4 regions of the Bifidobacterium sp. FKU genome follow, and region 2 is predicted to be linked to each of the others. Evidence: riboswitches for the same ligand, from Rfam matches in the RefSeq annotation. Region 2 holds a riboswitch; each other region holds the start of a gene.
The links. A riboswitch is a leader RNA that binds a small molecule or an ion and turns the genes downstream of it on or off. The one in region 2 is predicted to bind thiamine pyrophosphate.
Positions count from the first base shown of each region.

Region 1: linked by a shared signal. The riboswitch ahead of MMB48_RS00760 (solute carrier family 23 protein) and the one ahead of MMB48_RS06645 (hypothetical protein) in region 2 are both predicted to bind thiamine pyrophosphate.
Region 3: linked by a shared signal. The riboswitch ahead of MMB48_RS04300 (hydroxyethylthiazole kinase) and the one ahead of MMB48_RS06645 (hypothetical protein) in region 2 are both predicted to bind thiamine pyrophosphate.
Region 4: linked by a shared signal. The riboswitch ahead of thiS (sulfur carrier protein ThiS) and the one ahead of MMB48_RS06645 (hypothetical protein) in region 2 are both predicted to bind thiamine pyrophosphate.

Region 1 is NZ_CP092888.1:164,066-171,772, reverse strand. Features, by position in the region: gene MMB48_RS00765 (coenzyme F390 synthetase) at 1-944, opposite strand, end outside; gene MMB48_RS00760 (solute carrier family 23 protein) at 981-2,333, opposite strand; TPP riboswitch at 2,381-2,477, opposite strand; gene MMB48_RS00755 (heat shock protein transcriptional repressor HspR) at 2,608-3,195, opposite strand; gene MMB48_RS00750 (DnaJ C-terminal domain-containing protein) at 3,210-4,220, opposite strand; gene grpE (nucleotide exchange factor GrpE) at 4,433-5,113, opposite strand; gene dnaK (molecular chaperone DnaK) at 5,113-7,008, opposite strand; gene phoA (alkaline phosphatase) at 7,439-7,707, opposite strand, start outside.
Region 2 is NZ_CP092888.1:1,454,970-1,462,676, reverse strand. Features, by position in the region: gene MMB48_RS06665 (alpha/beta hydrolase) at 117-1,052, opposite strand; gene MMB48_RS06660 (hypothetical protein) at 1,313-1,558, shown strand; gene MMB48_RS06655 (hypothetical protein) at 1,564-1,686, shown strand; gene MMB48_RS06650 (phosphoesterase) at 1,751-2,383, opposite strand; TPP riboswitch at 2,470-2,601, shown strand; gene MMB48_RS06645 (hypothetical protein) at 2,592-2,972, shown strand; gene MMB48_RS06640 (alpha/beta hydrolase) at 3,098-3,730, opposite strand; gene MMB48_RS06635 (tRNA (adenine-N1)-methyltransferase) at 3,813-4,883, shown strand; gene MMB48_RS06630 (SixA phosphatase family protein) at 4,981-5,538, shown strand; gene metE (5-methyltetrahydropteroyltriglutamate--homocysteine S-methyltransferase) at 5,700-7,707, shown strand, end outside.
Region 3 is NZ_CP092888.1:965,978-973,684, reverse strand. Features, by position in the region: gene MMB48_RS04330 (DivIVA domain-containing protein) at 1-138, opposite strand, end outside; gene MMB48_RS04325 (YggT family protein) at 278-580, opposite strand; gene MMB48_RS04320 (cell division protein SepF) at 702-1,181, opposite strand; gene ftsZ (cell division protein FtsZ) at 1,194-2,396, opposite strand; gene dusB (tRNA dihydrouridine synthase DusB) at 2,508-3,752, opposite strand; gene MMB48_RS04305 (glycine--tRNA ligase) at 3,844-5,316, opposite strand; TPP riboswitch at 5,653-5,761, shown strand; gene MMB48_RS04300 (hydroxyethylthiazole kinase) at 5,752-6,696, shown strand; gene thiC (phosphomethylpyrimidine synthase ThiC) at 6,779-7,707, shown strand, end outside.
Region 4 is NZ_CP092888.1:1,761,025-1,768,731, reverse strand. Features, by position in the region: gene MMB48_RS08080 (argininosuccinate synthase) at 1-482, shown strand, start outside; gene argH (argininosuccinate lyase) at 658-2,130, shown strand; TPP riboswitch at 2,201-2,304, shown strand; gene thiS (sulfur carrier protein ThiS) at 2,479-2,673, shown strand; gene MMB48_RS08065 (thiazole synthase) at 2,685-3,554, shown strand; gene thiF (thiazole biosynthesis adenylyltransferase ThiF) at 3,632-4,441, shown strand; gene MMB48_RS08055 (rhodanese-like domain-containing protein) at 4,498-4,854, shown strand; gene MMB48_RS08050 (HD domain-containing protein) at 5,012-5,545, shown strand; gene MMB48_RS08045 (putative ABC transporter permease) at 5,542-6,309, shown strand; gene tyrS (tyrosine--tRNA ligase) at 6,435-7,707, shown strand, end outside.

The DNA of each region.
Region 1 (7,707 bases), 1.3 Mb from region 2:
CCATCCTTGACGGGAGCCAGCGTTTCCGGATCAAGGAAGACCGTGCGCACCCAGGCGGGGTTCGCCTTGAGATAGTTGCTGGTGCCATCCGTATACCACGACAGAATATTTTGGTCATAGATCTGCGAGCTCAACTCGGTCATGCCATACATGTTGACGCAGTGGTGGCGCGGCACCCCCAGTGTCTGTTCCAGTTCGTCAAGCATCTGGTCTTCGGTGATGTCGCGCTTAGTGCTCTTGAAGCCGCCAGTGTCGAACAAGCGGCTATCGGGGGCCAGCGCGAACGTCAGATCATGCTCATGCAGGTAATCGAGCAGATACAGGTAGGATGACGAGACACCCATCAGCATCACCGGTTCGCCGTCGGACACCGCACGATTGAGGAAATCGATGATGCCATCGAATTTGAGCCCATGTTCATCGAAGAACACGCCGCTGCCTTCGCTGCCACAGAGTTCCACGGCCTTGGTGAGATACCGCGACAGTGAGGAGTTCTGGTTCATGTCCCACGCCGGAGAGATCACAGCAATGCGAATGCGTTCACGATCCGGCATGATGAAATGACGGAACGGCACAATCATCGATTCATCCCACACCTCAAGATCAGGGTGGAAGTTGCGCCCACGCATCTTGCCGCCATGCGTGGTTCCGCTCGTCATGAATACGGCTTTGCACTGCTCGGTCGGTATGGTCGAAAGGTCAAGGTGCTTGAACCCGTCCACCGGCATCGGCGGAATCTCCCGCCAATCCTTGAGCGTTGCGGGGGTGACGCGTTTAGCCGCGCAGTAACGACGGTACGGCAGATCATACGTGTACTGATAGATGAACACGTCGCGCGCCAACGCACCAAACGCCTCTTCCGGGGCCTGCTCACAGCCATAGGTATGGATAAAATCCAGAATCCCGCGCTTGATACGACGCGCGTCATCCATCACATCAGTCATTGCATCGCTCCTGTCAATATCCAATATCAACCAGCATTATCGTTCATCGTGCGCCGCAGCGCCAGTCCCATCCGCCGGATCGGCTGCTGGAACATCCACGGACGCCGGCGCACGATGCTTCGCCACCAAATCCGGAAGAGCGACGAACAGCGCATTGAGAATGATGGCGCTGAATACACCGACCATGATGTTGTTGCCAAAGAACACGCTTGCGCCGCCGGTCAGGCCGGAGAGCGCCTTGGGCAGGGCGATGCCGAGCAGCAGAGACATGCCGATGACCGTTTGACGGCGCTCGTCATCAGCGACCTTGCGCAAGGCTCGCAGACCGGTCACGATCAGGCTGGCCGCAGCCGGCAGGAAGATGCCTCCGACGACTGCCGAGGGAATGACGGACAGCAGCGCGCCCGCCTTTGGCACGAAGCCCAGAATCAGCAACAGAATGGCGGCGATTGTCACAGGCGTGCGCGTGCGCAGCTTGCCTTCGCCGGTCAGGTTGAGCAGGCCGACATTTTGCGGGTATGCGGTGGTGGTGAATCCACCAATCAGCGAGGAAATGGCCGAACCTGCCGCCTCGCCGGCGAGGCCGTAGCGCACCTGCTTGCGTTCGAGGGTCGTGCCTTGAATCTCGGAAGCCGCCTGATAGACGCCGAGAGCCTCCATGACGGCAACCATATAGGCGATGAAGAACGGAATGAAGATCTTCCAGTCAAACGTAAACGGCCCGTAAGGCATGAAGGTCGGCAGGCCCAACCATCCCTTGGAAGCCACAGGAGAGAAGTCCACCATGCCAAACGCCGCGGCGACCACGGTGCCGACGACAAGCGCGATGAGGAATGAGAACGACTTAAGCAGACCCTTGCCGAGCAGCGACAGGACAAGCACAATCGCCGTGGTCAGGATCGACACGGTCAGGATGTGCGGATCGGCAAACGTTTTGTCACCGGGAGCCCCACCAAGAAACTCGCTCAGCGTGAATCCGGACAGCGAGACACCGACCATGAAGATGACCACGCCCGAGATCATCGGAGAGAACAGGAACCTCATCCGCTCTATCGCACCGGTCAGGCACAGCAACAGGAACACAAGCGAAGCGATGAGAATGGACGAACTCGCCGCCCCCAGCATGCCAGCCGTACCTGCCGCGATCATCAACGCGTCAAACGCGGCTGACGGCCCCTGCACCACCGGCAGGCGAACCAGCCGAGTGGCCTGGATCAGAGTAACCAGGCCGGAGACGATGAAGATGGCGTTAATCATGTTCGACGATAGGGCAATAGATAAGCCGATTGCTCCGGCCACGAATACCGGATCAAGCCAAACATTGGAAACGAACACATGCTGGAAACCCAGCAGTACGTTCTGGGCGGTCAGCTCCTTGCGTATTGACATACGCTTCCTCTCTCTCAACGCGCATATGGGATGCCGAGCCGAACAGAGGAGTTCAACCGTCGTATTCCCTACGCGAGTGTTAGCTCACAGGTTCGAAGGGTTCGGCACATACCGTCTCAGCCTAAAGCACCCCTTACGAATCGGTTTTCGCACGTCACCGTAACAAACCTTGACATCTCCGTCAAGAAAAATCGTGCTTTTTTCGGCAGCTGCCCGATGTGAGATAACAAACAGTTTTACGAATGGAGAAGGAATCGAAGCAATGCGGCCAGACTCACCAACCCCACAGGACCATGGACTTGGAGCCGGCGGGAGTGAAGTTGGAGTCGCCGGTGGTGCAGGCAGCGGTATCGGCGGCGGTATCGCGACCGGGCAGTTCGCGGGTTTCGCGGCGGATGGCGTTGCGCCAGAGGCGGGCGCGGTTGGAGCGTTGCACCTCCACGATGTTGCCGTCTCGGCCAGCGGCGAAGACGCTTTCCTGGTCGCCGGTTTGCATGCGCTTGACTTCACGGCGCAACTGTCGATTCTCTTCTTCGAGCTCGAGGATGCGCGCGATACCGGAAAGATTGATGCCCTCATCCTGACTTAGGCGCTGAGCTCGGGTCAGGCGGGCAATGTCGCGCAGACAGTAGCGGCGTGCGCCGCCATCGGTGCGCTGCGGACGGACCAGACCCAGCCGGTCGTACTGGCGAAGGGTCTGGGGGTGGATGTTGGCCAGTTCGGCGGCCTGGCCGACGGTGAAGATGGGCAGTTCGATATCGAAGCCGACATCATCGGCTCCGTCGAGATCGGCCCTGCCCATCACCAGCGCGGTTGCGCACATTGCGTACAACTGCTTCATTTGGTTGGCTAACCGCGCCATTGTTCACCTCCTGATTACAGGCTGAGATAGTCGCCGGCTTTTTCGTCGAATTCTTTGGCGGCGTGCTTGACCGCCAGACCCGGCTTGGCGGGGACCATGATCTGCACGCGGCCGATCAGGTCGCCCGGCTGGTTGCCGCGCTGGACACCGAGTCCCGCGAGCTTGACCTCCGCGCCGGAGCTGGAACCGGCCGGCACCTTGAAGGTGACGGGATTGCCGTCGATGTCCTTGGCCTCGACCTTGCCACCGGCCACGGCCTGGCCCACGGTGACGGGCAGGTCCATGACGATGTCGTGGCCGCGCATCGAGAACGCGGCATCGGGCTTGACGGTGACGTGCAGGTACAGGTCACCGGCCTTGCCGCCATTGATGCCCGGCTTGCCCTTGCCGGCAAGCTTGATTTTCTGGCCGTCCTTGACGCCCGCAGGCACGTGGGCCTTGAACTTCTTGCCGTCCACGGACAGGGACACGGTAGCGCCCTTGACCGCCTGACGCAGGGTCAGGCTGATCTTGGAGTTGCGGTCCTCGCCGTTTTCGGGGCGCGGGGCCTCCTCATAGCCATAGCCGCCGGCATTGCCGTACGCCTGCTGGCTGTAGCCGCCTTGGCCTGCAGCACCGCCGAACATCGAGAAGATGTCGTTGATGTTGTTGGGGCCGCCGCCCGAAGTGGAGAAGCGGATGCGCGAGCCATTGCCGCCGGCACCCTGGCCGAACATGGAACCAAAGATGTCGGAGAAACCGGAAGCATCGAAGCCGCCGGCGCCGGAACCGCCGGCGAAGCGGGCGCCGCCCATGCCGAACTGACGAATCGCGTCGTACTTCTGGCGATCTTCCTTCTTGCTCAGCACGTCATAGGCTTCGGAGATGTCCTTGAACTTCTCCTCGGCTTCCTTGGTCTTGTTGACGTCAGGATGGTATTTGCGGGCGAGCTTGCGGTACGCCTTCTTGATGTCGTCGTCCGAAGCGTCCTTGGAGACACCAAGGACTTTGTAGAAGTCTTTGCTGAGCCATTCGTTTTCAGCCATTCATGTCTCCTTTCTAGAAAAGTCTTTATGATTGGCTCCCCTCCTTGAGGGGAGCTGTCGTCATAGGCGACTGAGGGGAGTTACGGCATCCGTTAAGCTCCCCTCAGTCAGCTTCGCTGACAGCTCCCCTCAGAGAGGGGAGCCGAGGTAAATATCAGCTCCCTCATCAGAGGGAGCTAAGGCACTGTCAACTCATTGCAGCGAACTGGTCGTCAGTTTTGTGGGGAGGCTACTACTACTCGGGCGGCACGGATTACGCGGTCGCCGATGCGGTAGCCGGCCTCAACCACGGTGTCAACCGTTTCCTTTTCGGCATTCGCGTCCGGCTTGTGCAGGATCGCGTCATGCTTGGTGGGGTCGAAGTCCTCGCCCTTTTCGCCGAACTTCTCGACGCCGAACTTCTCGAAGGCTTTGTCGATCTTGGTGGCAACGGCCTTGAACGAGTCGTCCATCTCGCTGTGTTCGCGAATGCGGTCGATATCGTCGAGGGCGGGCAGCAGCGCGGTCAGCACGTCGATGATGCCGTGCTGGCGGAAGCGCTCCTGCTCCTTCTGCGTGCGATTGCGGTAGTTGATGAACTCCGCACGTTCGCGCTGCAGGGCTTCGAGGTAGTCTGCGGCTTCCTTCTTGGCCTTGCCGAGGGGGGTGAGGGTGTCTTCGGAATCGGAGGGAGCGGAATCGGACGAGCTATCGCTCGGCTGTTCCGCTCCGGCGTTCGCCGGGGTCTCTCCCTCAGTCGCGGACTTCGCCGCACCAGCTCCCTCGTCAGAGGAAGCTTGGGATGCGGTCTCGGCTTTGGCCGAGTCCTGCGGCGCGGCGGAAGCGGCACCCTCAGCGGCCTGGTCGGGATCCGGCAGGTCGTTCAGGTAGTCGTCCTTGTTGAACTCGGACATCACTTGTTGTCCTTGTCGTCATCGTCGTCCACGACCTCGGCCTCGACGGTGTCGTCGTCGGAACCGGAGGCGGAGCCAGCGGAAGCGCCAGCGCCGGCAGCGCCAGCCGCACCGGCACCAGCCGCGGCACCCTCGGCACCCTGCTGGGCGTAGAGGACCTGGCCGATCTTCTGAGCGGCGGTCATCAGCTCGGTCTGAGCGGTCTTGACCTTCTCGGTGTCGTCACCCTTCAGGGCCTCCTTCAGGGCGTTGACCTTGTCGGTGACCTCCTTGACGATGTCGTCGGAGAGCTTGTCCTTGTTGTCGTTGACGAGCTTCTCAGTGGAGTAGGCGAAGGCCTCGGCCTGGTTGCGGGTCTCGGCGTCCTCCTTGCGCTGCTTGTCTTCGGCCTCGTGCGCCTCGGCTTCCTTGACCATGCGGTCGATCTCGTCCTTCGGCAGGCCGGAGCCACCGGTGATGGTCATGGACTGCTCCTTGCCGGTGCCCTTGTCCTTGGCGGACACGTGCACGATGCCGTTGGCGTCGATGTCGAAGGTGACCTCGATCTGCGGGACGCCACGCGGAGCCGGAGCGATGCCGGTCAGTTCGAAGGTGCCCAGCGGCTTGTTGTCGCGAGCGAACTCACGCTCGCCCTGGTAGACCTGAATCAGCACGGACGGCTGGTTGTCTTCGGCGGTGGAGAAGACCTCGGAGCGCTTGGTCGGGATGGCCGTGTTGCGATCGATGAGCTTGGTCATGATGCCACCCTTGGTCTCGATACCGAGGGACAGCGGGGTCACGTCGATAAGCAGAACGTCCTTACGGTCGCCCTTGATGACGCCGGACTGCACGGCGGCGCCGACTGCCACAACCTCATCCGGGTTCACGGACTGGTTCGCTTCCTTACCGCCGGTAAGCTCCTTGACCAGATCCTTGACGGCGGGCATACGGGTGGAGCCGCCGACGAGCACCACGTGGTCGATGTCGCTCACCGAGATGCCGGCATCGTGCAGCACGTTGTTGAACGGCGTGCGGCAGCGGCCCAGCAGGTCGGAGGTCATTTCCTCGAAGTGCGCGCGGGTCAGGGTCTCGTCCAGGTGCACCGGGGTGCCGTCGGGGGTCATGGCCAGGTACTGCATGGAGATGCTGGCGGAAGAGGAGGAGGAGAGTTCCTTCTTCGCCTGCTCGGCGGCTTCCTTCAGGCGCTGCAGCGCGATCTTGTCCTTGGACAGGTCGACGCCGTACTTGTTCTTGACTTCGGAGACCAGCCAATCGATGATCTTCTGATCCCAGTCATCGCCACCGAGGTGGTTGTCGCCGTTGGTGGCCTGGACCTGGATGGTGGAGAAGCCGTCGTCGTCCTTGCCGATCTCCAGCAGGGAAACGTCGAAGGTGCCGCCACCGAGGTCGAAGACCAGGATGCGCTCGTCCTCCTTGCCCTTCTCGAGGCCGTAGGCCAGAGCGGCTGCGGTCGGCTCGTTGATGATACGCAGGACGTTCAGGCCGGCGATCTTGCCGGCGTCCTTGGTGGCCTGACGCTGGGCATCGTTGAAGTATGCCGGGCAGGTGATGACGGCATCGGTGACGGGCTCGCCAAGGTAGGCCTCGGCGTCCCTCTTCAGCTTCATCAGGATCTGCGCGGAAATCTCCTGCGGGGTCCACTTCTTGCCGTCGATGTCGACGGTCCAGTCGGTGCCCATGTGGCGCTTGACGGAGGAGATGGTGCGGTCAACGTTGGTCACGGCCTGACGTTTGGCCACTTCGCCGACGAGGATCTCGCCGGACTTGGAGAAGGCCACCACGGACGGCGTGGTGCGCGCGCCTTCAGCGTTGACGATAACGGTGGGCTCGCCACCTTCAAGAGTTGCGATGCAGGAATTCGTGGTTCCCAGATCGATACCAACTGCGCGTGCCATAATGTGTGCTCCTTTGTGGGACTTGCGATTGCCCGGCCGGCGCCGCCGTTCGCCACGACCTGTTCGGGTTGTGACGCGCGGTGTGCACGAGCCGTCTCGCACGTGTTCGTTCTTTCGTTCTTCGCCCGGGTTTCGGTCGGTTCCTTGTGCGGTTCCTCTCGGTTGTGGGGTTTGCATTCGCAACCGCCCATTCCCGTGCTTCCGAAACTTGAGCCTACACCACTCAACTTTAAACCGCAAGTGCATATTCCCGGATTCGGCAAAAAACTTGAGCGATTCTCACTCAGGTTTCTGCGAAGCGCGGCACGCGGCACGTATCGCGTCACAGCCAAAAGCCGCCGGAAAACGATCGCCCGCCGGGCATCGGCTCGGCGGGCGATCGTTTTCCGGCGGCTGGACGACTCGGGATTACCGGTCGGCCAAGGCCGAATCAGTTGTTCCTGGCGTTACGCGCGGCCTTGATGAGCATCGCGATCGCAACCAGCATCACAGCCGCGATGGCGATGGCCATGACGGCGGTACCGGTGGCGCCCAGCGGGCCGGAGACCGCGGAATCGTTCGGCACCTTGCCCGAAGCGATCACGCCGTTCTTGTCGGTGCCCGGCTTCTTGTCGGCGGAGCCGGCGGCCGGCGCCTGGATGGCGACGGTCGCGACCTTGCCGGACTGGCGACCGGTGACGGTGAGCGTGTACTCGGCAC
Region 2 (7,707 bases):
CTAGAACACAGTCTAGAACTGTCATGGTATGTTCGCGCAGATAGGGGCTCCAACAAAATTGGCTAAAAGAGAACTCGGCAACCTATAAAAAGGACGCGCCCGTGTGCCCTTACCGTTCAGCTCCGCTCACGAATGAAATCGAAAATCACGTCGAAGACCTGTTGGCTCCAGAAATCGTACTCGTGTTCGGCGCCGTCGACTAGCACCAGCTGCGCGTCCACGCCGTGCTCGGCCAGCCGGTCGCGCATCTTGACGGATTGATGGTAGGGGACCACGGTGTCGGCGGTGCCGTGCAACAGGAGCATCGGTGGATACTGCTGGTCATCCCGCACCTGCAGGTAGGGGCTCATGTCAGCCGCGCGCTGACGGACCTCGGCATTGATGCCGGTCTCATGGGTCGCACCCACCACGGCCGCGAACGGGCCGAAATAGTACAGCCGGAATGGATTGGTCTCATCGTCGAATGCGTCGACAGCTTCAAGCATGTCGGTGGGCGGGAAGCAGCTGACCACGTACTTCACCGCATCGCTCTCATCGGCATTGGTGCCGTCCTCATACCGCGGATCGTCGGCGGTCAACCCCACCAGCAGCGACGTGTTGCCGCCGGACGACGTGCCCCAGATACCGAGACGGTCGGGGTCCACGTGCCATTGACGTGCGTTTGCCCTGAGATAGCGGATGGCTGCTTTTACGTCCTCGAGATATGCGGGGAACACGTCGTGGGGATCGCTCGAGGCATCGCGATGATTCACCGTAGCCACCACAAAGCCTTCGCGGGCCAAAGCCGAGAGTTGCGGGATCTCGTAGTCGCGATGCGGCGTGGTCCAGGCGCTGCCTTGCACGAATACCACGGTGGGGTAGCGGCGGTCATCGTCATCGCCGGTGGATTGTGGCGAGATGATATCCATCACCAGGTTATCGGCCCCGGTCTTGTATGCCACGTTGCGGGTCAGCGTGGCCAATCCGGCAAGCGTGGGATTGTGCGGGATATGGATGACATTGTTTGCGCCGGCGTTGGCATCACTGACTTTGGCTGAATCGGTAGTATTCATGGAATCCCCCTAGCTCTGTTGCTATAGAGGTCATCATACAAGAAATGGGCATGATTACGGCACAACGATGTCTCGGTCACAGCGAAGACATGAAGACGCGAAGACGCGCCCGGCAGCGCGCGCTGCCTGCCTGCCTGCGAGTTGCCTTCAAGTGCACTTCAAGCGATAAGGTGACATAAGCAGCGGCATTGGAGATTGCTGCCCGGCAACGAAGCGGACAGTGCTCGTTCGCCGATTCACGATAACAGAAATGTGACACTATGAAGACTCAGGAAATCGGACAATCCGGCATGATTGCGTCACGAGTGGCGCTGGGCGTGATGCGCATGGACGCGTTGGATGCCGCCGATGCGGCACGTACCGTGGCCGTGGCCCATGATTCCGGCATCGACTATTTCGACACGGCGGAATGCATACATAGATGCTCGACGCTGAAATCCAATTCAATATGGCGAGCGATCCCGCAGCCGATCGCACCGGTGGCATCCTGCCTTATTCACGGCTGAAGCATATGACCATTCAGGCATGGTGCCCATTCCAATCCGGCACGGAATACGGTCCGTTCGTCGGCAACGAGCATTTCCCCGAGCTGAACGCCGAATTGACCCGTCTTGCCGGCAATCCGTTGGTGTGAGCGAGAGATGACGAGACCAATGCCGTTGAGGCGCGTGTTCAGCGTGCATACATCTCAACGGCGGTCAATGCATTGTGTCAATGCCAACATTCAGTGCCTCCGGGCGTGCACCATCTGGCGAAAGCTGATGTGTATGTCCATACAGCAGTCTGCGACCGTCAAACGGCAACGCCTTGCCGCTGAACTTCGCCACATCATCGGGCCAACTGTATGCCAGATCCTCCCGATACGGGTAATGTGAAAAATTGACTGTACCGAGTCCCTCAATCTCAACCGTATCGTGCGGCTCCAAGCTTTTGAACAGGTTGAGTGCGGGGCGGTCTTCCAGCCACCAGTCATCATGGTTGCCGATCACACCATGCAGATGCTTGCAATTGAGCGCTCGCAGGCAGTTCTTCAGATGGGTCAGCGATGTGCGGAAACCGATATCACCCAGAATCCACAGCTCATCATCCGGGCCGACCAAAGTGTTGATATGATCCACAATCGCCTTGTCATGCGCATCCGTATCGGCGACCTGACGAAACGTCAGACCCGCGCCGAACGTCTCCTCCTTGGCCCAATCCTCGGCGGTCTTGCGATCATGCGCGCGCAGCACCTCCTCATAGCGCGAGTGCGTCGGGTCGAACGTCGTGAACCCTCGCAACACCGTGACCAGTGGATGCCCGAAATGCGTGTCGGTCGTGAAATACCTCATGGCAGTCGCCTCCCCTTTTCGGCGTGCAGCAATCATTTCCCATCCTAGGCGCAGCCGGCACCTGTCGGTTCGTGTTGCCATAATGAGGCACATTGCAGGGGAACCCGTGAACGCAAGCTGCCGGCCATCGTGGCGGCGAACGGGTTGAGAAAGGCGCTGTGCCTGACCCTTGGAACCTGTTGGCCAACACCATCGAAGGGGGCAAACGATGTCTTTTGACGCCGTCGCATTCGGCCCGATCACCCTGAACCACCTGCCGCCGTTCGCCCAGCGCCTGCGATATACAGTACACGTGGAAACCCGAATGGGACGTGTGAGGCGCACGATGGATGAGCGGTGGGCGCGTGCTTTGCGCGCCAGGGGTATTGATATTGACGAGGCTGAAGGTGCTGGTGGGAAACAGGCACATGACGGCAAACGGCATACCAACATCACGGGTACTGGTCGACGCTCCGAGTCCCAGCCGGCTGTCGGGCTCCGCGGTCGATCCAATACCAGCACGAATCTGCCGGGGCCGAAGGTGACGGCACGCGCCACGCCATTCAAGGCCACCGGTCATAAGGGCGGCATCAGCCGGCAGGGGAATTGAGCTGATCGCAGAACCATCGCGCGATGAATGGGCATGGCCAACGCCATTCCGCCATTGTTGAGCCGCTTCTACTTGGACCGGTACCTCTTTGAACGGAGATATTCCATATTGAAGCTATTCCGGCATCATACGGCACGTAGGAAATGCCGGATATCGGCGATTTCCTCATCACAGATGGCATGGGCCATGCCGGAATACTCGCGATAGGTCAGATGCCCGGCCCGTTCAAGGACCTGATGGGCCGTTTGCTGGTCGGGCAGCGGAATCGTGCGGTCCTGCGCGCCATACGCCAGGAAGAATCGGGTAGTGGAGTCAAGCGCCGCCTGTTCCTCGCCCATGAACGAAGGACTGAGCAGGATCGCGGCATTGAACAACGTCGGATGCACCTTGACCAGGCGATACGACAGATAACCGCCTTGGGAGAAACCGATCAATATCTTCCTGCGATGGGCGAATGCCGAGGCATCCAGCAGTGAAGCCACCGCATCCCCGACCGCCGCGCATTCGCGTTGGCGCTCGTCCACGCCGCAGCCGTCGGGATACCAGTAATTGCCGCCCATATAGGGCCTTGCGTAGGTGGCACGGAACGAGATATAGCTGGGTACGGCGGCAATTGCGGACGGGGCCGCATCGGCTCGCATCGGCGCATATACGGCGTCGAGAATCCGCACCATCTCGCTTTCGTCGTTGCCGTAACCGTGGAACATCAGGAAAATGGGGTCATTGCCGCCGGCATCGATCTGGCTTGTCATCTGCATTTGCATCGTCATCACCTCACCAACGAGCTTACATGCATTAGACTTGTAGCGATTGACCCACCGAGCACGCAAGGAGCAAGTTATGGAGCCGAGGCGCGGGCCTCTCACCGCAGGCGAGAAGGTGCAGTTCACCGACCGCAAGGGCAAGAAGATCACCGATCAGCTTGTGGCTGGCGGCTCCACGCAGACCGAGCATGGCCTGATTCTGCATGACGATGTGATCGGCAAGACCGAAGGCACCGTCATCCTCACCGTGCACGCCAAGCGTGAGGCACAGGTCAATCAGGTTTATCCCGAGAAAGACAAGAACAAGCCGTGGAAATCGTCGCGCGCCATCGGCGGCTGGGAGTATGCGGTGATGCGCCCGCGACTGGCCGATTATGTGCTTTCGATGCCGCGCGGCGCGCAGATCATGTATCCGAAGGACATCGCCCAGGTCATTCAGCTCGGCGACATCCGCTCCGGCATGCGCGTGCTTGAGTCCGGTGCCGGCTCGGGCGCGATGAGCGTGAATCTGCTGGACGCCGTGGGCGAGCGCGGCCATCTGACCACGATCGAGCTGCGCCCCGAATTCGCCAAAGTGGCTCAGGCCAACGCCACGCTGTATTACGGTGAAGCCCCCAGCTGGTGGGATCTCAAAACCGGCGACTTCGACTCCGTGGCCGCCGAACTGCCCGAACACTGGTTCGACCGCATCATGCTCGACATGCTCGACCCGTGGAACAGGCTCGACCAGGCATACCGCGTGATTGCCCCCGGCGGCGTGTTGGTCAGTTACGTAACTACCACCACGCAGATGAGCCGACTGGCCGAAGCCCTGCGCGCGGCCGGCTGCTGGACCGAGCCGCAGATCCAGGAATCGTTCGAACGCACATGGAAGGCCCAAGGCCTCGCCGTACGCCCCGACCACCAGATGATCGGCCATACCGGTTTCCTTGTTATCTCGCGCGCCATGGCCTCCGGGTTCGAGGCGCTCAGAAAGCGCGATCGCGTGACCAAGGACACACAGACCGACATCGACTCGCTCACCGACGAACAGCGTGAGGCGCAGATCGAGGAACTGGAACTGCGCGACATCTCCGACCACAAACTACGTAAGGTGTTGCGTGACCTCGACCGTCAGGTGGGAGAACTTGGCAACACGCACGAATAACCGCCAAACGATGAGTTTGTGAACGCTCACACACCTCTATACTGGAAGCAACACCACACCGACACACCGGGCAGGCGGTTCGTGAAGGGAGCCACGGATGGGCATCAAGCTGAGCAAAGTCGCCAAAGCAGCGAAGAAATACGACCATATCCTCATCATCATGAGGCACGCCAAGGCCGAGCCGTTCGGCGACAAGGGCGACTCGGAACGCGAGCTCACCGACAAAGGTCTGAAACAGGCGAAGGTCGTGGGCAAGGGTATCGAGTCGCTGGGATTGGTGCCCGATCAAATCTCCTGCTCGTCCGTTACCCGCACGCGCCAGACACTGGACCGCATGCTCAAGACCTTTGGCGACAAGCCGATCGTCGACTACCGCATTAGTCTGTATGACGGGGGAGTGCAGGCGGTGTTCGACGAGCTCGCCCACGTCAAGGCCAAGAACCGCGTGTTCATGATCGTGGGTCATGAGCCGACGGTATCGATCAGCGCCCAATGGCTCGCCTCGCCCGACTCCGATGCCGAACGGCTTGATCTGCTCAATCTGGGACTTTCGCCCGCATCCGTCGTGATCATGGGGTTGGACAAACCGTTCGACGAATGGCAGGTTCATAGCGGCGAATTGCTTGCCGTCATCAATGTGAAGGATTTTGACTGAATCGACCCTCCGTGACCGCGTGCGACCTGGGGGCTGCCGGGAGGGGATCGTCAGGGTATAAATTCCGTTGATAGCGACACTCTGCGGCTATTTATAGGGGCCGGAATCCGAATGTTTGCTACCCTGAATCGGGTTACGAACGCACACAATTTGGAGGATTCATGTCCACTCTGACTTCCGTCTCCGGCTTCCCCCGCATCGGGCAGAACCGTGAACTGAAGAAGATCATCGAAGGTTACTGGAAGGGTGCCAACGACCTTGCCGCCGTCAAGGCCACCGCCGCCGAACTGCGCGCCAAGCATTGGAAGCTGCAGCAGGCCGCCGGCATCGATCTCATCGCCAGCAACGACTTCAGCTACTACGATCAGATGCTGGACACCGCCATCCTGCTCAACGTGATTCCGCAGCGTTACCAGCGTCTCGCCTTCGACGATCAGGAGGATACGCTCTTCGCCATGGCGCGCGGCTACCAGGGCGACAAGGGTGATGTAACCGCACTGCCGATGAAGAAGTGGTTCACCACCAACTACCACTATCTGGTGCCCGAGGTCGAACCGTCCGCCGAAATCAAGCTCAATTCCACCAAACCGTTCGATGAATTCAACGAGGCCAAGTCCCTGGGCGTCGAAACCAAGCCCGTGTTCATCGGACCGTACACCTTCCTCAAGCTCGCGCGTACTCCGGAAGCCGCCGAACTGGAGATCGACAAAGGACTGGTCAACGCGGTGGCCGCCGTCTACGCCGAGGTACTCGCCAGGTTCAACGATCTTGGCGCCGCGTGGGTTCAGCTTGACGAGCCGTACCTCGTGCTCGACAAGGAGCCGGGCGATGTCGAGCTCTTCAAGGCCCTCTACACCAAGATCCTGCCCGCCAAGGGCAATGTGAAGGTGCTGCTCAACACCTACTTCGGCCACATCGCCGACGTGTATGAGACCGTCAACCTGTTCGGTTTCGACGGCATCGGGCTGGATCTCAACGAAGGTCGCGAGGAGAACCTCGAAGCCGTCGCCAAGTACGGCGTGGCCGCCGGCACCACCATCTTCGCCGGCGTGATCAACGGCCGCAACATCTGGCGCAACAACTACGCCACCTCCCTCGGCTTGGTCGATGCTCTGAAGCAGGTCACCGCCGATGTGGCCGTCTCCACCGCGTCCTCCCTGCTGCATGTGCCGTTCAGCACCGAAGGGGAGACCGGCATCCCGGCCGAAGACCTCAAGCACTTCGCATTCGCGGTCCAAAAGCTCGGCGAGCTCAAGGAGATCGCGGCCCTGACCGACGCCACCGAGGATGAGAAGAAGTCGTCCGCGGCCCTCGCCGCCAATCAGGCGTTGTTCGACGGCACCCGAGTGGCCGCCGATCCGGCCGTCGCCGAACGCATCGGCAAGCTGTCCGGTGCCGACTACGTGCGTCAGCCGGCCCGCGAAGAGCGCCAGTCCCTGCAGCGCGAGGCCCTCGGGCTGCCGCTGCTGCCGACCACCACCATCGGCTCCTTCCCCCAGACCAAGGAGATTCGCGCCGAGCGCGCCAAGCTGCGCAAGGGCGAAGTAACCAAGGAGGCCTATGACGAGTTCATCGCATCGCAGATCGACGCCGTCATCCGCAAACAGGAGGAGATCGGCCTCGATGTGCTGGTCCATGGCGAATTCGAGCGTAACGACATGGTCGAGTACTTCGGCCAGAATCTCAACGGCTTCCTGTTCACCAAGAACGCCTGGGTCCAGTCCTATGGCACTCGTTGCGTCAAGCCCCCGATCGTGTGGGGCGATGTCTCCCGCGCCAACCCGATCACCGTGGAATGGTCCGCGTATGCCCAGTCCAAGACCGACCATGTGATGAAGGGCATGCTCACCGGACCGGTGACCATCCTCAACTGGTCCTGGCCGCGTGAGGACATCACCCATGAGGAACAGACCAAGCAGCTCGCCCTCGCCATCCGCGACGAAGTCCTCGATCTTGAGGCCGCCGGCATCAAGATCATCCAGATCGATGAGGCCGCCCTGCGCGAGAAGCTGCCGTTGCGCAAGTCCGACTGGCACGCCAAGTACCTCGACTGGGCCATCCCGGCCTTCCGTCTGGTGCATTCCGCCGTCAAGCCGACCACCCAGATCCACACGCACATGTGCTATTCCGAGTTCAACGACATCATCCGCGACATCGATGCGATGGATG
Region 3 (7,707 bases), 490 kb from region 2:
CGCCTGACGTCCAAGAGCCTCGACGGTTTCCGTGACCTGATCAAGGAAGTCATCGACTTCGTCGACATCATAACCTTCCTTGAATCGAACAGTCTGGAAGGTATGCTCCCTAATATCCTTCGGCGTCAACAGAGCCATAAATCTTGCACCTCGCTTTGGGGCATTGCCCGCACTTACGTTGGTCTCAAGTCAGAATGCTATCACGACCCCATCGTTTCAGAACATTCGACGTGGGTTTTTATGCCATATATATGCCTCCGGCGGGTTAAAAACGGCCTCAGAACACTATCAGAACAACACTTTCTAGTACCACCAGCGCAAGATACAGCACGATGAAGCTGACATCAAGATAAATCGGGCCGAGCGGCAATGGACGAATATAGCGACGTAGCCAGCGCAGAGGGGGTTCGGTAATGGAATACACAATGTTGATCAGCTGGGCCACCACACCACGTGGATACCAGTTTCGTGCGAAAACGGAGACCCAGTCCAGAATCATGCGCACGAACAGAACCGTGATATACGCGTTGATGAGCCATGCAAGAATGCGGCCGATCAGAGAGAACACTAAGGAAAGCATGCTGACAGACTAACAACCACGCATGAAAAGTTTGCTCGGAGCACAATAAGAATCGGCCGACTCCTTGCTGGGAGTCGGCCGAATACCGATATAACGTCGAATACGAAAACTACTGAACCGGTCAGTCAGCGAACAAATCGTGTGCCGAGGCTGGTTTTGTCGTCTCTTCGACCTTGATGTTCACCTGCGCCGGGCTCAACAGGAACACGCGCGGAGTGACACGCTCGAGGGAACCACGCACGCCGAACACCACGCCGGCGGAGAAGTCCACAATGCGATATGCCACGGCTTCGGCCACATCGGTGAGATTCAGTACGACCGGAACACCGTCACGCAATGCGCGACCGACCAGTTGAGCATCCTCATATGACTTCGGATGGATGGTGGTGATTCTGTTCACGCGGCCACCGGGGAACGGCTTGGTGGTCGACGATGCGGCAGGCGCGGTGGTTGACGCCAACGGCGTGACCGTATGGTCGGAATCGAATGCGGACTTCGGAGCCGGCTTCTGCTCCTCGTCCTCTTCGATGTAGTCGTCCTCATCGTCCACAACGTCGCTCATGCCCAGATAGGACATCGCGTTTTTCATGAACCCAGCCATGGATTAGTCCTTTCAGCGCAGGAAATCAGGAATGTCGAGATCGCCGGCGGGATCGTTCACGGCGATGTCCGGATGCGAGGTAGTCGGATCGTCAAAGGGCAGGGATGCCGGGTCTGCGGTCGTCGGGGTGAATTCCGGACGCGGAGTGGCCACGGGCTGGGCGGCTGGAGCGGCGGCGGGCTGCTGCGTTTGCGTGGCAGCCGGCTGGGCGGCCGGTACGGCAATTGCCGGAGCGGCGGCAGAGGGATCCTGCGGTGTAACCGGATCGAAACCGGCCGCGATGACGGTAACACGCACTTCGTCGCCATAGGCATCATCCAGAGCAAGACCCCAGATGATCTGGGCCTCGGGGTGAATGGCCTTGCGTACAAGCTCGGTGGCGGCGGAAGCCTCCTGCAGCTTCAGATCGGTCGGGCCGGCAATGTTGATCAACGCGCCGTGGGCACCCTCGATGCTCTCCTCAAGCAGCGGGGAGCTGATGGCGATTTCGGCGGCCTGGGTGGCGCGGTCTTCGCCCCGCGCGGAACCAATGCCAAACAGCGCAGTACCAGCGCCACGAAGAATGGAGTTCACGTCGGAGAAATCGACGTGAATGTAGGAATTCATCGAAATGAGGTCAGTGATGCCCTGCACGCCGGCGAGGAGTGCGGTATCGGCCGTCTTGAAGGCTTCGATGATGCCGATGGAACGGTCGGAAAGCTCAAGCAGGCGATCGTTCGGGATGACGATCAGCGCGTCGACTTCCTTGCGCAGGTTGTCGATGCCGTATTCGGCGGAAGCGGAACGCTGAGGACCTTCGAAGCTGAACGGACGAGTGACAACCGCGATGGTGAGAGCACCTTGCTGATGAGCCGCACGAGCGACGATCGGGCTGGCGCCAGTACCGGTGCCACCACCCTCACCGCAGGTGACGAACACCATGTCGGCACCCTTCAGGGATTCCTCGATATCAGACTGATGATCCTGTGCGGCCTTAGCACCCTTCTCCGGGTCCGCGCCAGCGCCGAGTCCGCGGCTGGACTGATCGGACAGGGAGATTTTCACGTCGGCGTCGGAGCGCAGAAGATCCTTCGCATCGGTATTTACCGCCACAAATTCAACATTCTGCAGTCCCTCGGCAATCATGCGATTGACGGCATTACCGCCGGCACCGCCGACGCCAACAACCTTGATGTTGGTCTTGTCGTTGAACTCATTCTGCGCGATCTCGCTCACGTTTGGCTCCTGTCACTTCACGGTTACACCCAAGAGTAGCGCAAACAGGCTACTCTTGGAGGGAAATTCACGCGCAGAATGGCGCGTGTTGCGTGTATTTTCAGTATTTTCTCAGTAACTGGCGTCCATTGGGTCGTCACCGAAGAGCGCCTCACGCTCTTCGTGGGTGGTGGTGCGCGATTCCAACCACCCATACGGCAAGTGCACCTTCTTGGCGAAACGCACGCGGCCGCGCGGTTTGTCGACCACGCGTGGCGGGTATTCGATGGTCGGGTCGAGCTTGCCGATCTCGCGGTCCACATCGGTCAGGCTCTCGCATTCCATAAAGGCCTTGCGGGTGGACCCACCCACCGGGAATCCTTTCAGATACCAGGCGATGTGCTTGCGCAGATCGTGGACGGCCATCATCTCATCGCCCTCATAAAACTCGGTAAGCAGCTCGGCATGACGGTGAATCACCCGGCAGACCTCGCCCAGATTCGGGTTGAGCCGTTCGGTATTGCCCTCGAAGGCGTTTCTGATGTTGGCGAACAGCCACGGCCGGCCCTGACATCCGCGGCCGATGGCCACGCCGTCGCAGCCGGTCTCGCGCACCATTTCGAGCGCGTCCTCGGCACCCCAGATATCACCATTGCCGAATACCGGAATGTTGAGGTGTTCCTTAAGCTCGCCGATGCGTGACCAGTCGGAATGACCGCCATAGTATTCGGCGGTGGTGCGGGCATGCAGGGTTACGGCCTTGCAGCCCTCCTCCTGCGCGATGTGTCCGGCTTCGAGGAAGGTCTCATGGTCATGGTCGATGCCGACGCGGATCTTCGCGGTGACGGGGATGCCCGCCGGCTCGCATGCGGCGACCACACGCTGGATGAGCTCGGTGAATATGTCGGTTTTCCATGGTAGGGCCGAGCCTCCCCCGCGGCGAGTGACCTTGGGTACCGGGCAACCGAAGTTCAGGTCCACATGGTCGGCCATGTTGCCGTCGACCACGATTTTCGCCGCCTGTTCGGTGATGGATGGATTCACGCCATACAACTGCAGCGAACGAATTTTTTCGCTTCTGGCGAAATGGCAGAGACGCAGGGCTTTCGGATTACGCGCCACGAGGGCCCGCGCGGTGATCATCTCGGCCACGTAAAGACCATCGGGACCGTATTCCTCGCAGATCACGCGGAACGGCCAGTTGGTCACGCCAGCCATCGGCGAAAGCACCACCGGGGTCGGCACGGTAATGTTGCCGAGCTGCACGGGGGCGATGTGTACCGGAGTCTCGGGCCGTGCCGGCGCGTCCGTACGCGGGTCGAGATTGTTGGTCTCGTGAGTAGCGGTGATGGTGGTTTCGGTTTCAGATTCTGCCATGTGGTTCCTGTTCTGAAATAGCTTTGGCTCCCCTCAGTCCACTTCGTGGACAGCTCCCCTCATAGAGGGGAGCCTCTATACAGACCCGTCTTTAGTACAGACCGCCGGCTTCCTGAACGCCGGACTCAGGCCAAGGCTCACCGCCCATTTCCACAGGCTTCAGGGGCACGCGGGTGCGCTTCTCGCCGATGCGGGCGGCCACGTAATCGGCCACCTTGTCGAGGGCGATACGCTCCTGGGCCATGGTGTCACGTTCGCGGATGGTCACGGCATGGTCTTCGAGGGTGTCGAAGTCCACGGTGATGCACAACGGGGTGCCGATCTCGTCCTGACGACGGTAACGACGACCGATGGCACCGGACTCGTCGTAGTCGATCATCCATTCGTTGAAGCGCAGGTCGTCGGCCAGGTTCTGGGCCACGGTCTGCAGTTCAGGCTTCTTGCTCAGCGGCAGCACGGCGGCCTTGACCGGGGCCAGACGCGGGTCGAGACGCAGCACGGTGCGCTTGTCGACGCCGCCCTTGGTGTTCGGGGCCTCGTCCACATCGTAGGCGTCCACGAGGAAGCACATCAGGGAGCGGGTCAGGCCGGCGGCCGGTTCGATGACGTACGGCACGTACTTCTCGCCGGTGGCCTGGTTGAAGTAGCTCAGGTCTTCGCCGGAGTGCTTGGAGTGCGCGCTCAAATCGTAATCGGTACGGTTGGCGATGCCTTCGAGCTCGCCCCAGTCGGAACCTTGGAAGCCGAACTTGTATTCGATGTCCACGGTGCGCTTGGAGTAGTGGGAGAGCTTTTCCTTCGGATGCTCGTAGTGGCGCAGGTTCTCCGGCTTGACGCCGAGGTCGATGTACCAGCGGGTGCGGGCGTCGATCCAGTACTGGTGCCATTCCTCATCGGTGCCGGGCGTGACGAAGAACTCCATCTCCATCTGCTCGAACTCACGGGTGCGGAAGATGAAGTTGCCCGGGGTGATCTCGTTACGGAAGGACTTACCCATGTTGGCGATGCCGAACGGCGGCTTGGAACGGGAGAAGGTCATCACGTTCTTGAAGTCCACGAAGATGCCCTGTGCAGTCTCCGGACGCAGGTAGTGCAGGCTGTTCTCGTCCTCGACCGGGCCGAGGTGGGTGCGCAGCATCATGTTGAAGTCGCGCGGTTCGGTCCACTGGCCACGGGTGCCGCAGTTCGGGCAGACGATGTCCTTCATGCCGTTTTCCGGCATCTTGTCGCCGTGCTTCTCGGCGTAGGATTCCTCGAGCTTGTCGGCGCGGTTGCGCTTGTGGCAGTTGAGGCACTCGACGAGCGGATCGTTGAACACGCTCACGTGGCCGGACGCCACCCACACTTCGGGCGGCAGAATGATGGAAGTGTCGACACCGACGACATCAGGACGGGTGACGACCATGGAGCGCCACCATTCACGCTTGATATTGTCCTTGAGAGCGACGCCGAGGGGGCCGTAATCCCAAGCGGAACGGGTGCCGCCGTAAATTTCGCCGGCGGGGAACACGAAGCCGCGACGCTTCGCAAGGGATACGACTTCATCGAGTTTGGACTGAGCCACAATGCACCTTCTGGTTTGAACGGTTTGGGGTCTAATAACAACCGCTTCAGGATAGCCGTATATGGTGACAGGTCAGGCGGCATTGTCCGGTATATGTTCCGCGTCTCACGAGCGGCCGTTCGCAGCGATTCCTATATCGCAAACACCTCCATATTGTTCCTGTTGTTTTGCCCTTCCCCAATTTGTACCACTGACATCGCGTTAGCGTCACAAATTCGGGAGATGTTGCTCGGCGGAGGCGTCCACATATCACGAATGGACGGGACGCGCCAGACCTGACGACACGTATCGAACAAATCCGTCACGATAATGTCCATGTTGGCGCATAGCGTCGGCACTGTAGTGCAGGGGGACTCGCATGTGGTTCGCGAGTTGAGAAAGGCCTGAGCCTGACCCTTAGAACCTGTTGGTTAAGACCATCGTAGGGAGCAGTAAATGAGCAATAGTGCATCATCGTTTACCGGTATGTCCAGCGGTTGTACCGCCGGGACTCCGGTTCCAGCCGATTCACCCATCCGCGACAATATCGCCGATGCCGTTCGCCGCGTACGCGAGACGACTCCGTTGGCCCAGTCATTCACCAATTTTGTGACCATTAATTTGGTTGCCAACGCGCAACTGGCGGCCGGCGGCACTGCGGCCATGAGTTTCCTGCCGGACGACGTGATCGAAACCGCGAAAATCGCGGGCGCGAACTACATCAACGTGGGCACGCTGCTGCCGTTCTATAAGGACGCGCTGCCCGAAATCGCCCAGCGACTCAACTACTTGGACAAGCCGTGGGTGCTCGACCCAGTGGCCGCCGGCATCGGCCGCACCCGCACCGCTATTCTTCAGGCCTTCAAGGCCGCTCCCCCGACCATGATTCGCGCGAACGCCTCCGAGGTAATCGCGCTGGCGAACATGTGGGGGCTCAATACCGAAACCGTGGGGGACACTTCCGAGCACCGCCCCGCCGGAGTGGAATCCGTCGATGGCGTGGAGTCCGCAACCGGTGCGGCGATGGCGCTGGCACAGTATCTGACCGAACAGCACGCCAAGCATTCCTCCCATGACGCTTCCACCCGCTGCGCCGTGGCCGTGTCCGGCATCGCCGATCTGGTGACCGACGGCGAAACCGTGTACCGACTGCCGGGCGGCAGCGCGATGATGACCAAGATCACCGGTGCCGGCTGCTCGCTGGGCGGCGTGGCTGCCACATATCTGGCGGTTTCCGATCCGCTGACCGCCGCTCTGTCCGCATCTCTGCTGTACAACCGCGCGGGAGAGATAGCCGATACGACTTCGCACGGGCCGGGCTCATTCCAGGTCGCGTTCCTTGACGCGCTGTGGAATGTGACCGCCGAACAGGTGGCGGAATCCGAGATTTTTGTGCAGTAGTTTCAGTTCCCTCTGATGAGGGAGCTCGTAACAGTTTTTCCCAATAAGACTTCCACAAGAAACAACAAAGGTAGGAATAATAATGAGTAATGAATACCCATACGCCTCCATGCGAGACAGCTTCGACCTGTCCGCGTACTTCGTGGTGGGGCCGGAGGACTGCAAAGGCCGTCCGCTGACCGACGTGGTGGATCAGGCTCTGCACGGCGGCGCAACCTTCATCCAACTGCGCGCCAAGGAGGCCGATGCCTCTGAGCTGACCGACATGGCCCGCGACATCGCGCAGATCATCGAGGACAATGAGAAGTCCGATTCCGTGGCCTTTGTGATCGACGACCGTGCCGACGTGGTGTGGCAGGCCCGCCGCAAGGGCATCAAGGTGGACGGTGTGCACATCGGCCAGACCGACATGGAGCCGCGCGAAGCCCGCGCCCTGCTCGGCGACGAGGCCATCGTGGGTCTGTCGGCTGAGACCGAAAGCCTCGTTCAGCTCATCAACGAGCTGCCCGACGGCTGCATTGACTACATCGGCGCCGGCCCTCTGCACGTCTCCACCACCAAGCCCGAGGCTTCCGTGGGCGGCAACGACGGCTCCGGCAAGACGCTGGACGCCGCCCAGATCAACACCATCTGCGTCGCCAGCGAGTTCCCGGTGGTCGTGGGCGGCGGCGTGACCGCAGCCGATATGGCCATGCTCGCCGACACCAAGGCCGCTGGCTGGTTCGCGGTCTCCGCCATCGCGGGTGCCGAGAACCCGGAAGAGGCCGCGCGCGCCATGGTCGAAGGCTGGAAGGCCATCCGCGGTGACAAGAAGCACGGCTACGCGCCGCGCGTCGTAACCCACACCCCCGCTGCTGACACTCAGGCTGCTCAGGAAGGGGCCGCAAAGCCTGGCTCCGAGGCCACTGAGAAGAAGTTCACCAACGCCAAGGACGCCAAGGACGCCCAGAAGCTCGCCAAGCAGCAGCGCGTGGACATCGCCGCCCGTGGTTCCAAGCAGCGCGACAAGGC
Region 4 (7,707 bases), 310 kb from region 2:
GCATCGGCCGCATCGACCTCATCGAGGACCGCCTGGTCGGCATCAAGTCCCGCGAGCTGTACGAGGCGCCGGGCGCCGTGGCCCTGATCACCGCGCATCAGGAACTCGAGAACTGCTGCCTCGAACGCGAACAGCACCGCATCAAGCGCGACATCGACAAGCGCTGGGGCGAGCTGGTCTACGACGCGCAGTGGTTCTCCCCGGCAACCCAGTCGCTCAACGCGTTCATCGAGGACACCCAGAAGTACGTGTCCGGTGAGATTCGCATGGTCCTGCACGGCGGTCGCGCCGTCGTGACCGGCCGTCGTTCCGACTCCTCGCTGTACGACTACAAGCTCGCCACCTACGATTCCGGCGATACCTTCGACCAGAAGTCCTCCAACGGCTTCATCGACATCTACGGTCTGCCGTCCCGCGTGGCCGCAGCGCGCGACGTCAAGTTCGGCAACGGCATCGAGGTCCCGAAGAACACCGTCGAGTGATTCTTACTCAGTCGCCCCCGCTGCGAGGCTGTCGGCATAGCTGACTGGGAGTGGTCTTTGAAAGGACTGTCCTCAGTCACACTCCATGTGACAGCCCTCGCCAGCGGGGGCAACTGTATGTTTGAACACATTGCTACGCTTAAACACAGCTATTTTCACTTTTCAAGGAGCCTTCATGACTGAGAACAACGAACATCTGGCCCTGTGGGGTGGTCGCTTTACGTCTGGTCCGTCGCCGGAACTGGCCCGACTGTCCAAGTCCACGCAGTTCGACTGGCGCTTGGCCGACGACGATATCGCCGGTTCGCGCGCCCACGCCCGTGCTCTCGGCCGTGCGGGACTCCTGACCGCCGACGAGCTGCAGCGCATGGAGGATGCGCTCGACACGCTCCAGCGCCACGTCGATGACGGCTCCTTCGCCCCCATCGAAGACGATGAGGACGAGGCCACCGCCCTCGAACGCGGACTGATTGACATTGCCGGCGACGAACTCGGCGGCAAGCTCAGGGCCGGCCGTTCCCGCAACGACCAGATCGCCTGCCTGATTCGTATGTGGCTGCGCCGCCACTCCCGCGTAATCGCCGGACTCCTGCTTGACCTCGTCAACGCCCTGATCGAGCAAAGCGAAAAGGCCGGCCGCACCGTGATGCCTGGCCGCACCCACATGCAGCACGCCCAGCCCGTGCTGCTCGCGCACCAGCTCATGGCCCACGCTTGGCCGCTGATCCGCGACGTGCAGCGACTGATCGACTGGGACAAGCGCATCAACGCCTCCCCGTACGGCTCCGGCGCGCTGGCCGGCAACACGCTCGGCCTCGACCCGGAGGCCGTGGCGCGTGAGCTCGGCTTCTCCCGCGTGACCGACAACTCCATCGATGGCACCGCCGCACGTGATCTCGTGGCCGAATTCGCGTTCGTGGCCGCCATGACCGGCGTGGACATCTCCCGCCTGTCCGAGGAGATCATCATCTGGAACACCCAGGAGTTCGCCTTCGTCAAGCTCGACGACGGCTATTCCACCGGCTCCTCCATCATGCCGCAGAAGAAGAACCCGGACATCGCCGAGCTCGCCCGCGGCAAGTCCGGCCGACTCATCGGCGATCTGACCGGTCTGCTGGCCACCCTGAAGGGCCTGCCCACCGCCTACGCTCGCGATCTGCAGGAAGACAAGGAGGCCGTGTTCGACCAGGTCGATACGCTCGAAGTGCTGCTGCCCGCCTTCACCGGCATGGTCAAGACCATGCACTTCGACGGCGACCGCCTGGAAGAGGAAGCTCCGACCGGCTTCGCGCTGGCCACCGACATCGCCGAATGGCTCGTCAAGAACGGTGTGCCGTTCCGCCACGCGCACGAGCTCTCTGGTGCCTGCGTCAAGCTCGCCGAAGGCCGCGGCCAGGAACTGTGGGATCTGACCGACAATGACTTCATCGAGACCTTCGCCGCGTTCCTGCCGGCCGACAAGGCTCCGGGAGTACGCGAAGTGCTCTCCAGCCACGGTTCGGTCGACTCCCGCAACGGCAAGGGCGGCACCGCTTACGGTCGCGTGCGCGAGCAGATCGCCGACGCCAAGGCCGAGGTCGAAGAACTCAAGCTCTTCCCCGCATCCACGTCGGATGGCTCCGCCTACAAAGCCCCCGGCACGTTCTAGTCCCAATAGAGCTCCCTCGTCAGAGGGAGCTCTATTTTGCTGTTGTCACTGCAACGGCATACACTGAGAAATCGTAACGAACGGGAGCCGTGAGGCTGAGAGGAAGTTGCCAGACTTCGACCGGGGAACTTGACGCGGGTCATGCCGCCGTAAGGAATCGTTGTTGCAGATTTGCCGGGTTCTCCAATACAGCTTTCATTCCGTTTGCATAATTCAGCCGTGAGACGGTCGTGATGGAGCCAATACATCACAACGGTCGAACGGTCGCATGATTGGGTTCATGAATGGGCGCACCACTTAAGGTACGGTTCGTTTCGTGCACCCTTTTTTACTATCTGAAAGGATATTATGCAGGTCAACGGAGAGCAGGTCACGCTCGAGACGCCGGTCAGCGTCGCCGATTATCTCGAAGCGCGCGGATTCCGCGCCGAGCGTGTGGCCATCGAACTCAATGGTGAGATTATCCCGCGCGATAAGCGTGCCGACGCCATGCTCGACGACCAGTGCGTCATGGAAATTGTGCAGTTTGTACAGGGTGGATGAAAGGAAAAGCTATGAGCAATATTAATCCGGTTACTGAAGCATCTGTTGAGGCGACTCCGCTGCCGCCGCAGCCCGCCGTCACCAATCCGGTCGGCACCGCCGCGCCGATTCTCCCGGTGAAAGACAAGCCGCTGAACTTGGGCGGTCACGAGTTCCAGTCGCGATTCATCCTGGGCTCCGGCCGCTACGACCTGAACCTCATCAAGGCCACGGTCGAACATGCCGGCACGCAGATCGTCACCATGGCACTGCGCCGCGCGCAGACCACCGAGAACAGCGTGCTCGACTACATTCCCGAAGGCATTACGCTGCTGCCCAACACCTCCGGCGCGCGCAACGCCGAGGAAGCCGTGCGTATCGCCCGACTGGCACGCGAAGTGTGCCACACCGACTTCGTCAAGGTCGAAATCGAACACGAGACCAAGTACCTCTTGCCGGACAACGCCGAAACCATCCGAGCCACCGAGATGCTGGCCAAGGAAGGCTTCGTGGTCATGCCCTACATGTTCCCGGACCCGATTGCGGCCCGTCAGCTGGAGGAGGCCGGTGCCGCTGCCGTTATGCCGCTCGGTTCGTTGATCGGCTCCAATATGGGCCTGCGCATGCGTGACTTCATCGAAATCATTATCGCCAACGCGCATGTGCCGGTCATCATCGACGCTGGTATCGGCCGTCCGAGCCAGGCCTGCGATGCGATGGAGATGGGTGCGGATGCGGTGATGGCGTACACGGCCATTGCCTCTGCCGGCAATATCCCCCTGATGGCTGAGGCGTTCAAGCACGCCATCGATGCCGGCCGTGCGGCGTATTTGTCTGGCCTTGGCAAGGTGACCGAGGGACAGGCTGTGCCGTCCAGCCCGACTACGGGGTATTTGCACTGACACTTTTATTAGCTCCCCCTCTCTGAGGGGAGCTGGCCGCGTAGCGGACTGAGGGGAGCTGGAAACATGGAGAAAACATGGCATTGACTGATGAACAGGTGGAGCGGTACGCGCGCCATCTGATTTTGAAGGGGCTGGGCGTCAAAGGGCAGAAGCGGTTGTTGGCCTCCAGCGTGCTCATCATCGGAGCGGGCGGGCTTGGTTCTCCGGCCGCCCTGTATCTGGCGGCGGCCGGCGTCGGCCATATCGGACTGGTGGACGGCGATGTGGTGGATATGAGCAATCTGCAACGCCAAATCATCCATACCACCGCACGTGTCGGAGCGCCCAAAGTGGAATCCGCGGCCACAGCCATCCGCGCGCTCAACCCGGATGTGACGGTCGACACCTACTACGAGCTCGTCGACGCGAGCAACATCGCCGGCCTCATCAAACCGTACGATCTGGTGATCGATGCCACCGACAACTTCGCCGCAAAATTCCTCATCAATGACGCCTGCGTGCTGGCCGGCAAGCCGTACATCCATGCCGGAGTGGTCGGATTCGCCGGTCAGGTGATGACCGTCATTCCCGGCGAAGGCCCCTGCTACCGCTGCATCTTCCGCGACATGCCCGCCGCCGGTGAGATTCCGACCTGCAAGGAGGCCGGCGTGCTGGGCGCGGTGGTCGGTGTGATCGGCAGTCTGGAAGCCACCGAAGCCGTGAAGTTGATTGCCGGCGTGGGGGAGCCGTTGGTGGGGCGCATGCTCACCGTGGATGCGCTGACCATGAATATTCGACGGGTCCCACTGCCAAAGCATGTGCCGGATTGCCCGGTGTGCGGTGAGCAGCCGACCATTACTGCTATTGATCCGGCCAACTATATTCAGCCGGCCTGCGCGATTTAGAGCTATGTGGCTCCCCTCCTTGAGGGGAGCCAAGATCAGAACGAGAGGGGAAGAACATGCCTATTGCCTTGCATAATGCGGTCGTTGACGATGAGAGCAGTGAATCATCGTACCGCCGCATCACGCCGGCGGAATTTGCCAAGCTCGACCCGAATACGGTCACGCTGCTCGACTTGAGGGAACCAGCCGACTTCGCCGCCCACCCGGTCGAAGGTGCCATCAATGCACCACTCGACCCTCTGGCCCATGTGCTCAAAACCGTGCCCACAGATCGAACTGTCGTAGTCTATTGTGCTCAAGGATGGTGGAGCGAGGAAGTAGCTGAAATCCTTGCCGATCGCGGTTACGATGTAGCAAGCCTAGATGGCGGTTTTCAGGGTTATCTCGACTATCTTGAAACCCACCACGATTAACGGTTCCCGTTGTCGTTCTTTTGGATGAGTGTGCACGGACATACGTGTGCCCTACAATCGGTCACGGTATTACTCGATGGATTCTTGAATATCGTCGGGTAATCGTAATTCACAACAAGGGATTGCACTGAACCAACCCGAACGGAGGGTCGAAACCGTGGGACATCTGCTCACCCGAACGCAGATTCAACGCCTGGTCGCCAAGCACGGCCGTGAGGTCATCGAGCATCGCCACATGCAGATCGAACGCTGCTACTACCAGCACGGCAACGTCACCACGTTCGAACATTCCGTGCGTGTCGCCTGCCTGGCTGTGTGGATGGCCGACCGCGCGCACCTGTGGTACCGCGTCGACCTCAAATCCCTGATTCGCGCGGCCCTCCTGCACGATTACTTCCTGTACGACTGGCACGACTGGGATAACGGCGAACACCAGTGGCATGGCTTCACCCATGGCCACGCCGCCCTGGCCAATGCCCTGAAGGACTTCAAGCTCAACGATATCGAACGCAACAGCATCGAGAACCACATGTTCCCGATGACCCTGGTGCCGCCGCGCTATATCGAAGGCTATCTGGTCACCTTGGCGGACAAATGCTCCGCCACCGCCGAGACCTTCTCGTTCGACCGGTTCAACAAGCGCGCGTTGCCCGCCGCGAAGCCTTACGCCGAGATCGAAGCCCGTCGATGATCACCACACTCGAACATTATTTCCTCTGGTTTCTGTTCTACAGTTTCGTCGGCTGGATGTACGAGTCCATTCTCGTCTCCTGCCAACAGCACCGCTTGGTCAACCGAGGGTTCCTCAACGGCCCGCTGTGCCCGATCTACGGCACCGGCGCGATACTCGGCGTCGCCATTCTCGGCAACGTACATAACCCGATCATCATCTTCCTGATTTCGATGGTGGGCGCCACGATACTCGAATACACAACCTCATGGGTCATGGAGCAGCTGTTCCACGCCCGCTGGTGGGATTACTCGAACTTCCGCTTCAACCTCCAAGGCCGCGTCTGCCTGCTGGGCGCGTTGATTTTCGGCCTCGGCGGCGTGGGCGTGGTACTTGGTTCGCAGCCATATGTCGAGCGGGTCACGGATATGATTCCGCTGCCGATGCTGCATACGCTGGTCACGGTACTGGCCCTGATCACCATCATCGACTTGGCGGTCACGGTTGCGGGCATGCTCGGATTCGAGCAGGTGCTCGATTCCGTCGCTCAGGTGGTGCAGGATGTGGCGGCACGCGCCGGTGACACGTGGCAGCGGGGCTCCAGTGCGGTATCCGACAGGATGCGTGAGCTTTCGCAGGATACGGTTGAGCGTCTGCGCTGGGCCGTCAATGGCGTCATCAACGCACAGCAGAAGCGTATGCTCAAGTCCTTCCCGAAGTTCCAGGTGCCGGATCGTCAGGACATCATCGACTCTTTGCGCGAACTTATGGGCCCGCGCCGCTAGAATAAGGCGTTTTACTGAATCGCGCGGCTCGGCTGGTGTTCGGCACTGTCGCCATGTTCTGCGAAACTTGACTGTGCCCAATTGGGCAGTCTCATTCACAATTCGATAGGGAGAAGCGACAAGCTATGGCTCACGTCACCGACTTCAAGGAAGCGGGTTTCAACACCCTGCTTGAGGAACTGGAATGGCGCGGGTTGATTTCCCAGTCCACGGACCGGGATCGACTCGCAGAAGCACTGAACGGCGAGCCCATCACCTATTATTGCGGCTTCGACCCCACCGCTGCATCGTTGCATATCGGCAACCTCGTGCAGCTCATCAACATGCGTCACCTGCAGCTTGCGGGCCATCATCCAATCGCCCTGGTCGGCGGCGCCACCGGACTCATCGGCGACCCGCGCCAGTCCGGCGAACGCACGCTCAACCCGAAGGACGTGGTGGCCGGCTGGGCCGATCGTCTGAAGAACCAGATCGGCGGCATTCTGGACACCGAAGGCGCGAACGCCGTACGTTTCGTGTCCAATTACGATTGGACCGCCTCGATGACCGTCATCGACTTCCTGCGTGACGTCGGCAAGAACTTCCGTCTGGGCACCATGCTCGCCAAGGACACGGTCGCCCGCCGCCTGAACTCTGAGGAAGGCATCTCCTTCACCGAGTTCAGCTACCAGGTGCTGCAGGGCAACGACTTCCTCCACCTGTTTGACGAATACCACTGCACGCTGGAACTCGGCGGCTCCGACCAGTGGGGCAACCTCACCTCCGGTCTGGACCTGATCCACAAGGTGCGCGGTGTGGACGTCAATGTGTTCACCAGCCCGATCATCACTGATGCTTCCGGCAAGAAGTTCGGCAAGTCCGAGGGCAACGCCGTCTGGCTCGACGCCACGATGCTCAGCCCGTACAAGTTCTACCAGTTCTGGATCAACCGCCCGGACGTGGAGATGGAAAGCCTGCTGAAGGCGTTCACCTTCCTGCCCAAGGCCGAAATCGAACGACTGGTCGAGGAATCCAAGACCAACCCCGGCAAGCGCGAGGCCCAGAAGACCCTCGCCTGGGAGGTCACCAGCTTCGTGCATGGCGAGGCCGCTACCCAGGCTGCCATCGATGCTTCCGGTGCGCTGTTCGGCCGCGGTGGCAACCTCGAAGACATCGACGAGGAAACGCTGGAATCCGTGCTCGACGGCTTCAAGGTGGTCGACGAGAACGGCGAGCACGTCTTCCCCGTCTCCAAGCCGGGCGATCGCGTAATCGACGCCGCCCAGGCTGCCGGACTGTTCAAGTCCGCTTCCGAGGCACGCCGCGCCATCAAGTCCGGTGGCGTGTATCTCAACAACAACCGTATCGAGGATGAGGAGCAGGTGCTGGCCGAAGCCGACTTCCTGGCAGGCCGCTTCG